Regions from separate parts of the Shewanella sp. W3-18-1 genome, predicted to be linked through region 2. Evidence: predicted binding sites of a transcription regulator. Region 2 holds the regulator's gene; the other holds the start of a gene.

Region 1 (5,965 bases), 1.5 Mb from region 2:
ATTGAGCTTTCTAAGTCAATAGATTTAACATTTTCAGCACTTGATAATTCAGTTATAATACGATTTACGATTTTCTTTTTTAATGAAGAAAGCTGTTCTATTTTCTGTAAGCGTTTACTATTGATAATGTCGTACTGTTTTAATATTTCTTGATAATTTTCTTTATTTTTAATTTCATCACTGACAGATTGTTTTTCAAGTGAGTCAATGTTTTTAACTAAGGTTTCAATTTGTTTGAAATAATTGCTAGCGTTATTATCTTTTAAAATTGCATTCGGCAACTCTAATATTGCTTTATTATAATTCTCTTTTTCATTTTTAATATTTGTAAGTAGTAATTTGTAATCATACTCATTTTGTTGATGCTCAGATAATCGATTATTTACAGATATCAACAAATTATCAATGTCAAATTCTTGCTTGATCTCATTTACAGCTTGAGTTTCAGTTGTTGTTATCAATTCTATGGCGAACGAGTTACTTACAAAAAAGCATAACAAAGCAATTGTAAATTTACTGTATCTCATCTTTCTCTCCGTTAAGTTATCTGAAACAGTCAAAACGCTTGCCATTTCTGAGTTTTGAGCAAAAAAAACGCATTTTATCCATAATACTTAAGTTAATTTTTCTTTTCAAATAGATTGTTTTTGTTGATTTTAGTCACATTTGATTGTTTTTTGATATGAGTTTAGCGTGTAATTGTGATCTTTTGGTGGTTTTAAACTTATTTTCTTTGATTGTTATTCAGCATTAATTTGAATATAAGTTATTTTTTAGGAAGTTAGTGGTTACTTTTCAATGCGTTATGTTTATTTGTGCTGATGTTTTTAGCTTTTGTTTTTTCAGGATAGAGTTCAGTTTAGCCGTTTATTTTTGATTAGCTTTTAGGGTTGCTGTTATCGCTGTATTTGTGTGCAGATGTTGAGCAACATGGGCTGTAACTTAACTATAACCAAGTTGGTTTTGTTGTAGAAATGGTGTTGAGGTGTTTTACTTAATGGTATGACTAATGTGGATCGGGTATAAGTTAAAGCCTTTTAAAACAGTGGATTACAAAACATTTTTTTGTGCGGTCACTTTGAGTTACCGATGACCATATTAATTTATGGTTATCTTCATTACACAATCAATGACTAAGTGCTGAAATTCTTTGAATTTTGGGTATGATATGGGTCGTAATCGAATCATCTTAATTTTTAGTAAACAGGTGAAAAGTGTCTTATGACTGATCTTGAGCAACAGGTTTTTACTCAAGTTAGGGCGATCATCGCAAATGAAGAGCAAGTGATTGGCCGGAGAGGAATTCTCATTCCCCTTAAAAAAGCGATCCTTGCCGAAGGCGATATTCGTAATGTGATCGATATTATTTCGAGTGACCCTGCATTGGCGGCACATATGTTAATGCGTAGTAATTCTGCGCAGGCGGCCGTGGTGGCAAATCACAAATCTCGCTCATTAAAAGAAGCGTTGATCCGTTTAGGGCAGGTCAATATTTATCGTTATGCTTTCACTTTCTACCTTAAAGAACGCCTCGATGAGCTACCGCAGCCCTATAAAAAGTTAGTTCAAGGTTATTGGAAATTAACAGAAAGTATTGCGATTGATGCGGTAGACAGTTTGGTGGGTATGGAAGGCGTTGAGGTTGATCCCGATGAAGTACAAACCTTAGCGCTCTTTAGTGTTTTTGGCCAAATTATTGCGCTCACCGCATTTGCTTACCTTAATGCTAGTGCTGAGCAATCTTTCCCATTAAGTGTAATTAAGTCATTGATTGATAAACAGCAGCAAACCTTAACCATAGAAGCGTTTGAATCATTAGATTTAGATCAGGATCTGCGTCAAGAATTTATGATTGCCCATAATCTACGTCAGACTAGAAATCCCAATTCTCCAGGGTTAATTCTGCGCCGTATCTTATCTATGCGTGGACTATTAATGAATCCGCTGTAATTTTTAGATTTGATAGCATATTAGCCCAATAAAAAGCCTGCATTCGCAGGCTTTTTATTGGGCTTACTATCTGAATCAATTCGATTTATGCTGGCGGGATAAACCTTCACTTGCCACCAGTTGTAACCAATTTTGGATCAATGCTGAGTTTGCGCTGTGGCGGCGATAGGCGCCAAATAGCGGGCGTTTTAAGCCTTCTTGGCCGAGTTTTACCGTGGCGAGACTCAGTCCATGTCCTTCATTTATCGACCAACTTGGCAGTGCGGCTATGCCGTCTTTACAGGCGATGCGTTGCAATAACATCATGGTTAAATCACAGGTTTTTTGCTCGCCCGCCTCTATGCCCGCAGGCTCTAAAAAGTGGCGATAAATATCTAAACGCGTCAACGGCACCGGATAACTGATAATAGGCAAGTGTGCTAATTGCTTAGGGGTGACATAGGCTTCTTTTGCTAAGGGATGATCTTTTGCAACCACTAACTTCACTTCAAAATCAAACAAATGCTGGTAGGCGAGTGAATGCCCAGGCACAGGATCTGAGGTTAATACAATATCCAGTTCACCCATTTCTAGGGCATTGAGCGAGTCGAACAGGTGACGGCTCGACAAGTCTAACTCGGCTGCTGGATGATCTTGCCTAAATTGCTCCATCACAGGCATTAACCAGCGAAAACAGCTATGGCACTCAATGCCGACGCGCAACTGATTGGTTTCGGTTTCCAGCCCATTCTTCAAATCTGTCTCGGTTTCTAACACCTTAGGCAAAATCTCTTCGGCCAGATGCAGCAGGCGTGCACCTTCTTGGGTGAATGACAGTGGCTTACTCTTACGCACAAAAATGGGTGAGTTAATTCGTTGTTCCAACTCCTTAATCTGGTGGGAGAGGGCGGATTGAGTGACAAAACGTTTTTTGGCCGCGCCCGCCAAACTGCCGCTTTCTTTCAGGGCCATTAAGGTTCGCAGGTGTCTTAGTTCGATCATGTTCACTCCAAGTGAATTTCACTCATGTTGTGCTTGAAATCAATTCGGTTGCTGGGATAGAGACTAACACAATAAACTTCTAGACGTCCAGACGCCCATTGTTATTTATCAAGGCTGAAATGCTGAAAAGTGCCAAGAGAAAACAATCTGGTGGGTGCAAGTGCCGAATATGGCTTATCTCAAATAAAGGAAGATATGGTATGCAATTAAATAGTCTTGGGTTTCCCCGTATCGGGCGTCGTCGTGAATTGAAATTTGCCTTAGAAAAATACTGGCGTGGTGAGAGCACTCAGGCACAATTGCGTGAAGTGGCGAGTGAACTTCGCCGCAACCATTGGCAGTGGCAAGCTGCTGCTGGCATTGAGCAAGTTCCCGTAGGTGATTTTGCCTTTTATGATCAAGTGCTGACCTTAAGCGCGACTTTAAATGCCATTCCTGAGCGTCATCGTGGTGAAGGAGCAATCGATCTCGATACTTTATTCCGTGTTGCCCGCGGCAGAGCGCCAACGGGCCAAGATGCGCCAGCCTCTGAAATGACCAAGTATTTCAATACTAACTATCACTATCTAGTACCTGAGCTCAGCCAAAACCAAGTGTTTTCGATTGCCTATGAGCAGTTTTTTGAGGAAGTCAGCGAAGCGCAAGCGCTAGGCTATAAAGCCAAACCTGTGCTACTCGGCCCTGTTAGCTACTTGTTCCTTGCTAAAACTGTGGGCCAAGAGTTTGATAAGTTAAGCTTATTACCCAATTTATTAGCTGCTTATGCTGACATTTTGGCGCGTTTTGCTGCTCAGGGTGTGCAATGGGTACAGCTCGATGAGCCTATTCTCGCATTGGAGTTAGATGGTGAATGGCAAGCGGCGATCACTGAGGCGTATCAAGCCCTCAGCACTGCGAAGGTGAAGATCCTTCTTACCAGTTATTACGGCGGTATCGCACACCATCAAGCGCTGGTATCGGCCTTGCCGGTCGCGGGGTTGCATATCGATTTAGTCACAGCGCCGGATCAATTGGCAGTCTTTGCTAATGCGCTTGGTCAAGATCAAATTTTGTCGGCGGGTGTGGTCAATGGCCGCAACGTGTGGGCGGCAGAGGCGGATTTGATTGCCGAACGCATAGGCGCGGTTGCCCGTGATCTCGGAGATCGCTTGTGGATCGGTACTTCTTGCTCACTCCTGCACAGCCCTGTGGATTTAGAGGTGGAAGCCACGCTTGAGCCCGCGCTGCGTCAACAACTCGCGTTTGCGAAGCAGAAATTATTCGAGCTGGCCAATGTGCGCCAATTGCTACTGGCACCTGAATCGGTCGCGGCAAAAGAGATTGTGCAAACCTGTTTGGCACGCCGTGAGGCGAAAGCGCAGGCCGCCGACAGTCAAGTGATTGCCCGCGTTGCCGCGTTGACATCTGCCGATTATGAGCGCGTCAGTGATTTCAGCGTACGCCAAGCAGTGCAGCAGCAGAAATACCGTTTACCTCTGTTGCCGACCACCACCATTGGTTCCTTCCCACAAACACCGGCAATCCGTGGACTACGCAGTCGCTGGCGCAAGGGCGAGCTGAGTGATGCACAATATACTGAGCAATTACAACAAGTCACCCGCGATACTATCGACCGCCAGCTTAAACTCGGTATCGATGTGCTGGTTCATGGTGAGGCCGAGCGCAACGATATGGTGGAATATTTTGGTGAGCAGCTTGCGGGCGTTGGCTTTACCAAAAATGGTTGGGTGCAAAGCTATGGTTCACGCTGTGTTAAGCCGCCGTTGATCTATGGTGATGTTAGTCGTCCAAAGGCGATGACGGTTGATTGGGCCGAGTTTGCCCAAAGTCTCACCGACAAGCCTGTAAAAGGCATGCTGACTGGCCCTGTGACGATTCTGCATTGGTCATTCGCCCGTGAAGATATCGGCCGCGATGTGATTGCGACTCAGCTGGCGCTGGCGATCCGTGATGAAGTGGTGGACTTACAAAATGCCGGTATTGGCATTATACAAATCGATGAGCCCGCCTTCCGTGAAGGTCTGCCATTGAAACAAAGTGAGTGGCAAGCCTATTTAGATTGGGCGGTGAATGCCTTTAAACTCAGCGCTGCTGGGGTGATTGATGAGACTCAAATCCACACCCACATGTGTTACAGCGAGTTTAACGATACAATTGCCGCGATTGCTGCCATGGATGCCGATGTGATCACTATCGAGACTTCGCGTTCACGGATGGAGTTACTCAACGCCTTCGAAGACTTTGAATATCCCAATGAAATTGGCCCCGGTGTGTATGATATTCATTCGCCAAACACCCCAAGTGTGGAGGCCATGGTGCACTTAATCGAGAAAGCGGCACAAAAAGTGCCCGTACGTCAGCTGTGGGTCAACCCAGATTGTGGCCTAAAAACCCGCACTTGGGATGAAGTCGAACCCGCCTTAAAAAACATGGTCGATGCCACACGGGAACTACGTCGCCGACTAGGTTAATTGTTCACTTATTGATTATCAATAATATCAATAAGATAGAAGGCGGATGTTTATGCATCCGCTTTAATCCTTGAGTTATCGACTTACCATGTTTCGCCTGTTTGAGGAATATAGACCCCGATAATCTACAACCCGTCGATTCGGTATCGCACTAAATTGGCATTACAGCCTAAGCACCACTCAACCGTGTTTGCCTTGTAACTATCTACACAGATATTTGCAAATCTTTACCTGTTAACGACATTTCCTTCGTCTACTGTCTTATATTAACTCTATATACTACCTACATAATTTAATCTTTCTACGTGAGCAATATGCTTGCGGCTTTTTAGTTTATTGGATGTGAATATACCGATGAAAAAATCCTCAAAGCGTAAACTGCTGATTGTGATTAGCGGCCTTATTATCATTGGTGGGGGAGCATTTTCCCTGTGGTATAAACCAGAAACACCGCCAGCCTATGTTACAGAAGCGGTATATATCGGTGATATTGAAAGTACAGTGCTTGCAAATGGTACGTTACAGGCATTAAAGCAAGTCAGTGTTGGTGCACAGGTGTCGGG
Region 2 (5,965 bases):
ACCAACGTTCGCCAAAGCTCACCACATGGTTGATTTGGTAATCATTGCGCGCATCCAAGGATAACAAGCTGATAAGTTGCGCTTTATCAGTAGCCAAACGCTCACGCAGATCGCGGGCTTGTTCATTCGACAACAACTGCTCAATCAACCCCTGTTGGTAACTGATCAGCACTTGTAATTCTTCTTGCCATAGCTGAGCCGCATCACGCAGCGCTAATAATTTATACAGGAAATTCGTGCTTTTACCCGCCGCAGAGACCACCACGAGATCATCACTATGACCGTGGGTTAACAGGATATGGGCGACTCGACGATAACAATCGGCATCCGCTAAACTGGAGCCACCAAATTTATGTAAGTGACAACGTGCCATCTATTATTCCTCTACTGACAAGCCGCAACGGCGGCTAATCCTGCTTGAATATCTGCAACTAAATCGGCGGCATCTTCAATACCCACCGATAGACGCAATAGGGTGTCTTTAATACCAGCCTCGAAGCGCGCCTGCGGCTCCATGGCTCTGTGGGTCATAGTAGCGGGCACTGCCACCAAACTTTCGACGCCACCTAAACTTTCTGCCACGCTAAATAAACTTAATGCACCTAAAAAGGCCACCACTTCGGCCTCGTCGCCCTTAAGCTCAAAACTCAGCATAGCGCCAAAGCCTTTTTGCTGCTTGGCTGCAATGGCGTGACCAGGGTGATCCGCAAGACCAGGGTAATAGACTTTGCTCACCACAGGGCTTTGGGTTAATACCTCAACAATGCGCAGGGCATTGGCTTGATGTTCGCGAATGCGTACCGCTAGAGTACGTAGGCCGCGCAGGGTCAGATAACTGTCGAAGGCTGACCCCGTTAAGCCTAGAGTGTTCGACCACCAATGTAAGCTTTCGCCGATTTGCGCATCTTTGGCGACCACAGCGCCGCCGACCACATCGCTGTGACCATTGATATATTTAGTGGTGGAATGGATAACGATATCCGCACCTAACAATAGGGGTTGTTGCAATATCGGCGATAAAAAGGTGTTATCGACCACCACCAGCGCGCCGACATCATGGCTCGCCTTAGCAATGGCTTCGATATCCACCACACGCAATAACGGGTTCGATGGGGTTTCGAGCCACACCATCTTAGGATTCTGCGCTATGGCTGCGGCTAACGCTTGACTGTCAGTTTGGTCCACCACAATCAGCTTAAACTGGCCTTTCTTCGCCAAGTTGGTAAATAAACGGTAGGAACCGCCGTAACAATCGTGGGGCACAACCAAGAGATCATCTGGGCCGAGTAAGGTGGTCACTAAGGTGATGGCTGCCATGCCAGTGCACGTCACTATGCCAGTGGCGCCCTTTTCTAATTGGGCTAATGCTTCGCCTAAAATGCAGCGCGTTGGGTTGCCTGAACGACTGTAATCGAATTCGCGGGGATTGTTATGACCATCGAAGGCGTAATTAGTCGACAAATAAATCGGTGGCACAACGGCACCATATTGAGTATCGCTTTCGATACCCTGACGCACTGCCAGTGTGGCTAATTGACGCTCTGCCATGGGTGGACTCCTAAATTCGGTAGACTGATAGAGATGTCTGGACGTCTAAATGTACCTAAGCCCAACCACATCGTCAATAGGCGTTAAGACGTTTAGACGTCTAAACATAAAGAAATCTGTTTGCAATCCCTAAGAAATAGTAGCAATAATTTGACTGTTGTTTGTAAGGGTTTAAAATCTGCCCCGAATTTAGCGTTATAACAGGTGAGTCAATGACTGAATGGAATGGGGAATATATCAGCCCCTATGCTGAACATGGCAAGAAGAATGAGCAAGTAAAGAAAATTACTGTGTCGATTCCGCTCAAAGTGCTTAAGATCCTTACGGACGAACGTACTCGTCGTCAGGTCAATAATTTACGTCACGCCACCAACAGCGAGCTGTTGTGTGAGGCATTTTTGCACGCCTACACTGGCCAGCCATTGCCTAACGATGACGATCTGTCAAAAGACAACCCAGATAGTATTCCCGCCGAAGCCAAGTTGTTGATGGACGAAATGGGGATCGAGTGGGAAGACATGGAATAGCGACTCGTCGCTTCCAAGATTGCTGTTATTTTCAAGATCACATTGCTCATCAATAGGGATCGTTAACGATCCCTTTTTGTTTATGCCTACATAATCTCAAGCGATGAGTTTATCTTGAGATTTTTGGGTATGTAGGAACCCTATGTTTTCTATGATAGATCCCCAGACACTTGCCTTAGCCTCGCTAATCGTGTTTATGGGCGCCTTAACCCAAAGCCTGATTGGATTTGGGCTTGCGGTTGTTGCTAGCCCCTTGTTGTATATCGTCGATCCGCAGCTTGTCCCTGCACCCGTTATTGCGATGGGATTCTCTATCGCGCTACTTACCTTAGTGCGTGAGCGCGGTCATTTAGAATTCAATGGCTTGCAATATGCTCTTATCGGTCGCGTACCCGGCGGTTTTATCGGTGCCAGCCTGTTGCTGTTTGCGCCTCAACCCATACTCGGTTTATCCATCGCCGCCATTGTGACAATCGCGGTTATTCTCAGCCTGTATAAATTCAGTCTCCCCGTTAATAAAGCAACCCTCTTCAGTGCGGGTGTGGTTTCAGGGATTTTCGGCAATATTGCCGCAATTGGTGGCCCGCCAATGGCGATTTTATTGGCGGGCAAAGATGCCTCGCAGTTCCGCGCAGCTTTATCGGCCTTCTTTATTTTTAGCTCTATGATTGCGCTGTGTATTTTAGCTGTAACAGGCTTGCTAGAGATCAAACACCTATGGCTCTCCTTAATGCTATTACCCTCAGTCATTTTGGGTTATTTAGTCGCAGGTAAACTCGTGGGACGCATCGATAAACATAAAACCAAAATGGCGACATTAGCCCTCTGTGCCATCAGCGCCTTAGTGTTAACGGTAAAGTCGGTTATCGAGCTATTACCCCAATAAGTGCCCTGCTTGTACAGGCAAACCTTCTCAAGATTCAAACAATAAAAAGCACTGACATTGCCAGTGCTTTTTCTTTATCTCTCAATATGTAAAGCCTATCTACACTCAGCTTAAGTAGCTTTGTCCTGCGTACACAATAAAGTGTCTCAGTGCGAGCACGCCCGTTAAGCTAGCGCAGGCAACCATGATCATTGCGCCCTTAGTATGGCGAGTCGCAGCGGGTAGCAGCATAAACAGCAATGGAATACCAAAGCCGATACCCACTACGCCAATCCAGAATACGCTTGCCCAAACACCTGTTGTCAATGAAGCCAGTGCTGCAGCCGCAGCACCACCTTTAAAGTACAAGGCGCAGAACAACATAAACAGGAACATGACTTCAATCGCCATCACAGGCAATTCTAAACCGTGCATTTTGACAAGCGTTTTATCGTGACTGTCTGTCTTAAACATCAGCAACGCCAGTACCGCGTTAGCCGCAGCGCCCGCCGATAAGCCTGACACTAAAAACAGTGCAGGCAGTACCGCAGTATTGAGCATAGGATAGGCATTCATGGCCGAAATTAAGAAGCCAGTGTAAGCCCCTACGCCAATAGCGAGGACAAACAGCAATACTTCAATCACCTTTCTAAAGGGCATAAGTAACTTAGCAATAGGCACTAAGAAACCTAAGCCCCACTTTGGCAAATCGTCACGCAATACGAGAATCGCATAGGCAAATGCCAAGGGTGAATAAGCCAGCAGCGCCAACACCCCAATAGCCATCACTGACTGGAAGTTGTAGTTAATCAAGATTAACCAGAAATGGAATGGCTTGGTTAAATCAAACACTAAGCACGCCAAACCTAAACTGATCGCTACAGGCCCAATAATGGCCGCCGCCTTAAGAATACTGCTTTCAACCCCTGTGTTAAGCTCCTTATTCGCCCAACGTAGACCGATACCAATCAGTAAACTGCCCGCGGATAACCCCGCCATAAATAGGTAGACGGCGATAACCCAATGCCAAGTCACTGGATCATATTGCGTCATATCGCCCCAAGTATTGTTCATAATCAAATCCCCCCTCTTTTGGTAGGAACGCGATACACCCTAGGCTTAGTGCCCAAATGGGTTTTATCTTGGTAAGTGATTTTGGTATTGAGCATGATGGCCACTTCACTCTTAGGATCATTGGCATCACCAAACACAAGCGCATCGGTTGGACACACAGTCACACAAGCAGGCTCTTCACCCCGCGCTAAACGCGTGTCTTTACAGAAGTTGCACTTATCCGCGACTTTAGTTTCTGGGTTCATAAAACGTACTTTGTAGGGGCACGCCGCCACACAGTACATACAACCCACACACTTATCTGCATGAATAGAAACAATGCCGTCTTCACCCACATAGGCAGCCCCCGTTGGGCACACCTTAACGCAGGGTGCATCTTCACACTGTTGGCAGGATACCCTGTGGTATTTGAAATGCAGATTGGGCATTTCACCATAGGGGCCTTCGACACGTACCTGTAGGCGGGTAACACCTTCAGGTACACCATTTTCACTGCGACACGCCACGTTACAAGCTTGGCAGCCGATGCACTTATTCTCGTCGTGCACCATTACATATCGTTTATTCATTTAAGCCTCCGATTAGCGCTTTGCCAGCGTGACACCCGTAGTGTGCACATTCATGCCGCACACAGGTGCTGTCACGTGGGGAAGTAAGTTTCCGCAGTGGATACCTTTGCCCGTTGCTCTGACCAACTCTTTGTTTTTAGAGCCGAAACCCATATAAGCAAATACAGTATCTGGGCGAATACCTAGTGTGACTAAGGCATGACCTTCTTCGGTACCTACGCTACTGGTGAGACGAATTGGATCGCCATTACTGATCCCTAACTTGCCCGCTGTCACTGGGTGAACCCAGATAGCGTTATCAGGCATCAGGTTCGCCAACATAGGAATATTGTGGGTGGCGCCATTGGTGTGTACAGCCACTTTGCCTTGGATAAAGTAGAGCTCGTCTGGTTTTTTCAGAGCCACTTCGCGGAACTTAATCACTCCACGCCCCGGAGCCATCGCTTCAACTTTAGCGGAGGTGAGTTCAATTTTGCCGCTTGGGGTTTTAAAGGTCAGTGCACTGGCGTAAGTGCCGTCTTCATCGGCGGGTCGCGCATTGGGGTATGCCTTAATAAACTCGGCAACCATCTTAGGTTCGCGCAACATAATAGGCTTACCAAAGCTGACAAAACCTTCATCCTTAATTCGGCGTAACAGCGCGGTATCGCGGTTCACTTGCATTAATTGCAGGGTTTCAATGTTGTCCCATGGATAAAACTCACCGAGGCCCAGTTCATTGCCAATGTCTTTAAAGATTTGCCAAGAGGGTCTTGTATCACCGAGTGTTTCAACCACTCGTTGACGCACATAGTAAGCAGGATTTTTCCCCGACCTATCGGCAATTTCTTCATCGCGCTCAAGGTAGGTTGATTCAGGTAAAATCACATCAGCATAGGCCGCAGTTTCACTGATATACACATCACACACGGCGATAAAGTCGAGCTTTTTCATGGCTTCAACAACGCGCGCTCTGTCTGTCATGGTTTGCATTGGGTTAGTGCGGGACATCACCCAGCCGTGTAACTGATATGGCACTGCACTTAAGGTCGCATCGAGAATGGTTTGGTAAATCCCCCCCGATGACCACATCATGGCGTATTGTTCTTCCACTTGGTCAATGCGTTTTGCGGCTGGTTTTGGCATATCTTTTATGCCGGGTTTGGCCAACACTGGCGCAACCGCTTCACCGGCGAGCTTGTTGTAATCACCCGGCTTTTGGCCGATATAAATCCCCCCCTTACGCTCAATGTTACCAATCAAGACGTTGGCAGCATAAAGGGCGCGGCGCATATCAAACTCTTCCGTAGTGAATGTCGCTCTATGACCAAAATCGACTACAGCATGGGGGCTTTAGCGGCATATTCATGGGCGATACGGCGAATGTCCTTGGCGGGCACATC

The links. Region 2 encodes MetJ, which represses methionine synthesis genes. Its sites were predicted from a motif close to TAGACGTCTAGACGTCTA; they were not measured.
Region 1: a site for MetJ is predicted at 3,004-3,021, ahead of metE (5-methyltetrahydropteroyltriglutamate--homocysteine S-methyltransferase). Genes of this name have one in related genera too.

The regions. Positions count from the first base shown of each region.
Region 1 is NC_008750.1:855,313-861,277, forward strand. It holds gene SPUTW3181_RS03975 (hypothetical protein) at 1-527, opposite strand, end outside; gene SPUTW3181_RS03980 (HDOD domain-containing protein) at 1,222-1,950, shown strand; gene SPUTW3181_RS03985 (LysR family transcriptional regulator) at 2,026-2,931, opposite strand; gene metE (5-methyltetrahydropteroyltriglutamate--homocysteine S-methyltransferase) at 3,132-5,402, shown strand; gene SPUTW3181_RS03995 (efflux RND transporter periplasmic adaptor subunit) at 5,757-5,965, shown strand, end outside.
Region 2 is NC_008750.1:4,059,192-4,065,156, forward strand. It holds gene SPUTW3181_RS18435 (bifunctional aspartate kinase/homoserine dehydrogenase II) at 1-373, opposite strand, end outside; gene metB (cystathionine gamma-synthase) at 385-1,548, opposite strand; gene metJ (met regulon transcriptional regulator MetJ) at 1,761-2,075, shown strand; gene SPUTW3181_RS18450 (sulfite exporter TauE/SafE family protein) at 2,218-2,961, shown strand; gene nrfD (NrfD/PsrC family molybdoenzyme membrane anchor subunit) at 3,067-4,014, opposite strand; gene SPUTW3181_RS18460 (4Fe-4S dicluster domain-containing protein) at 4,017-4,583, opposite strand; partial or broken gene phsA (thiosulfate reductase PhsA) at 4,596-5,965, opposite strand, start outside.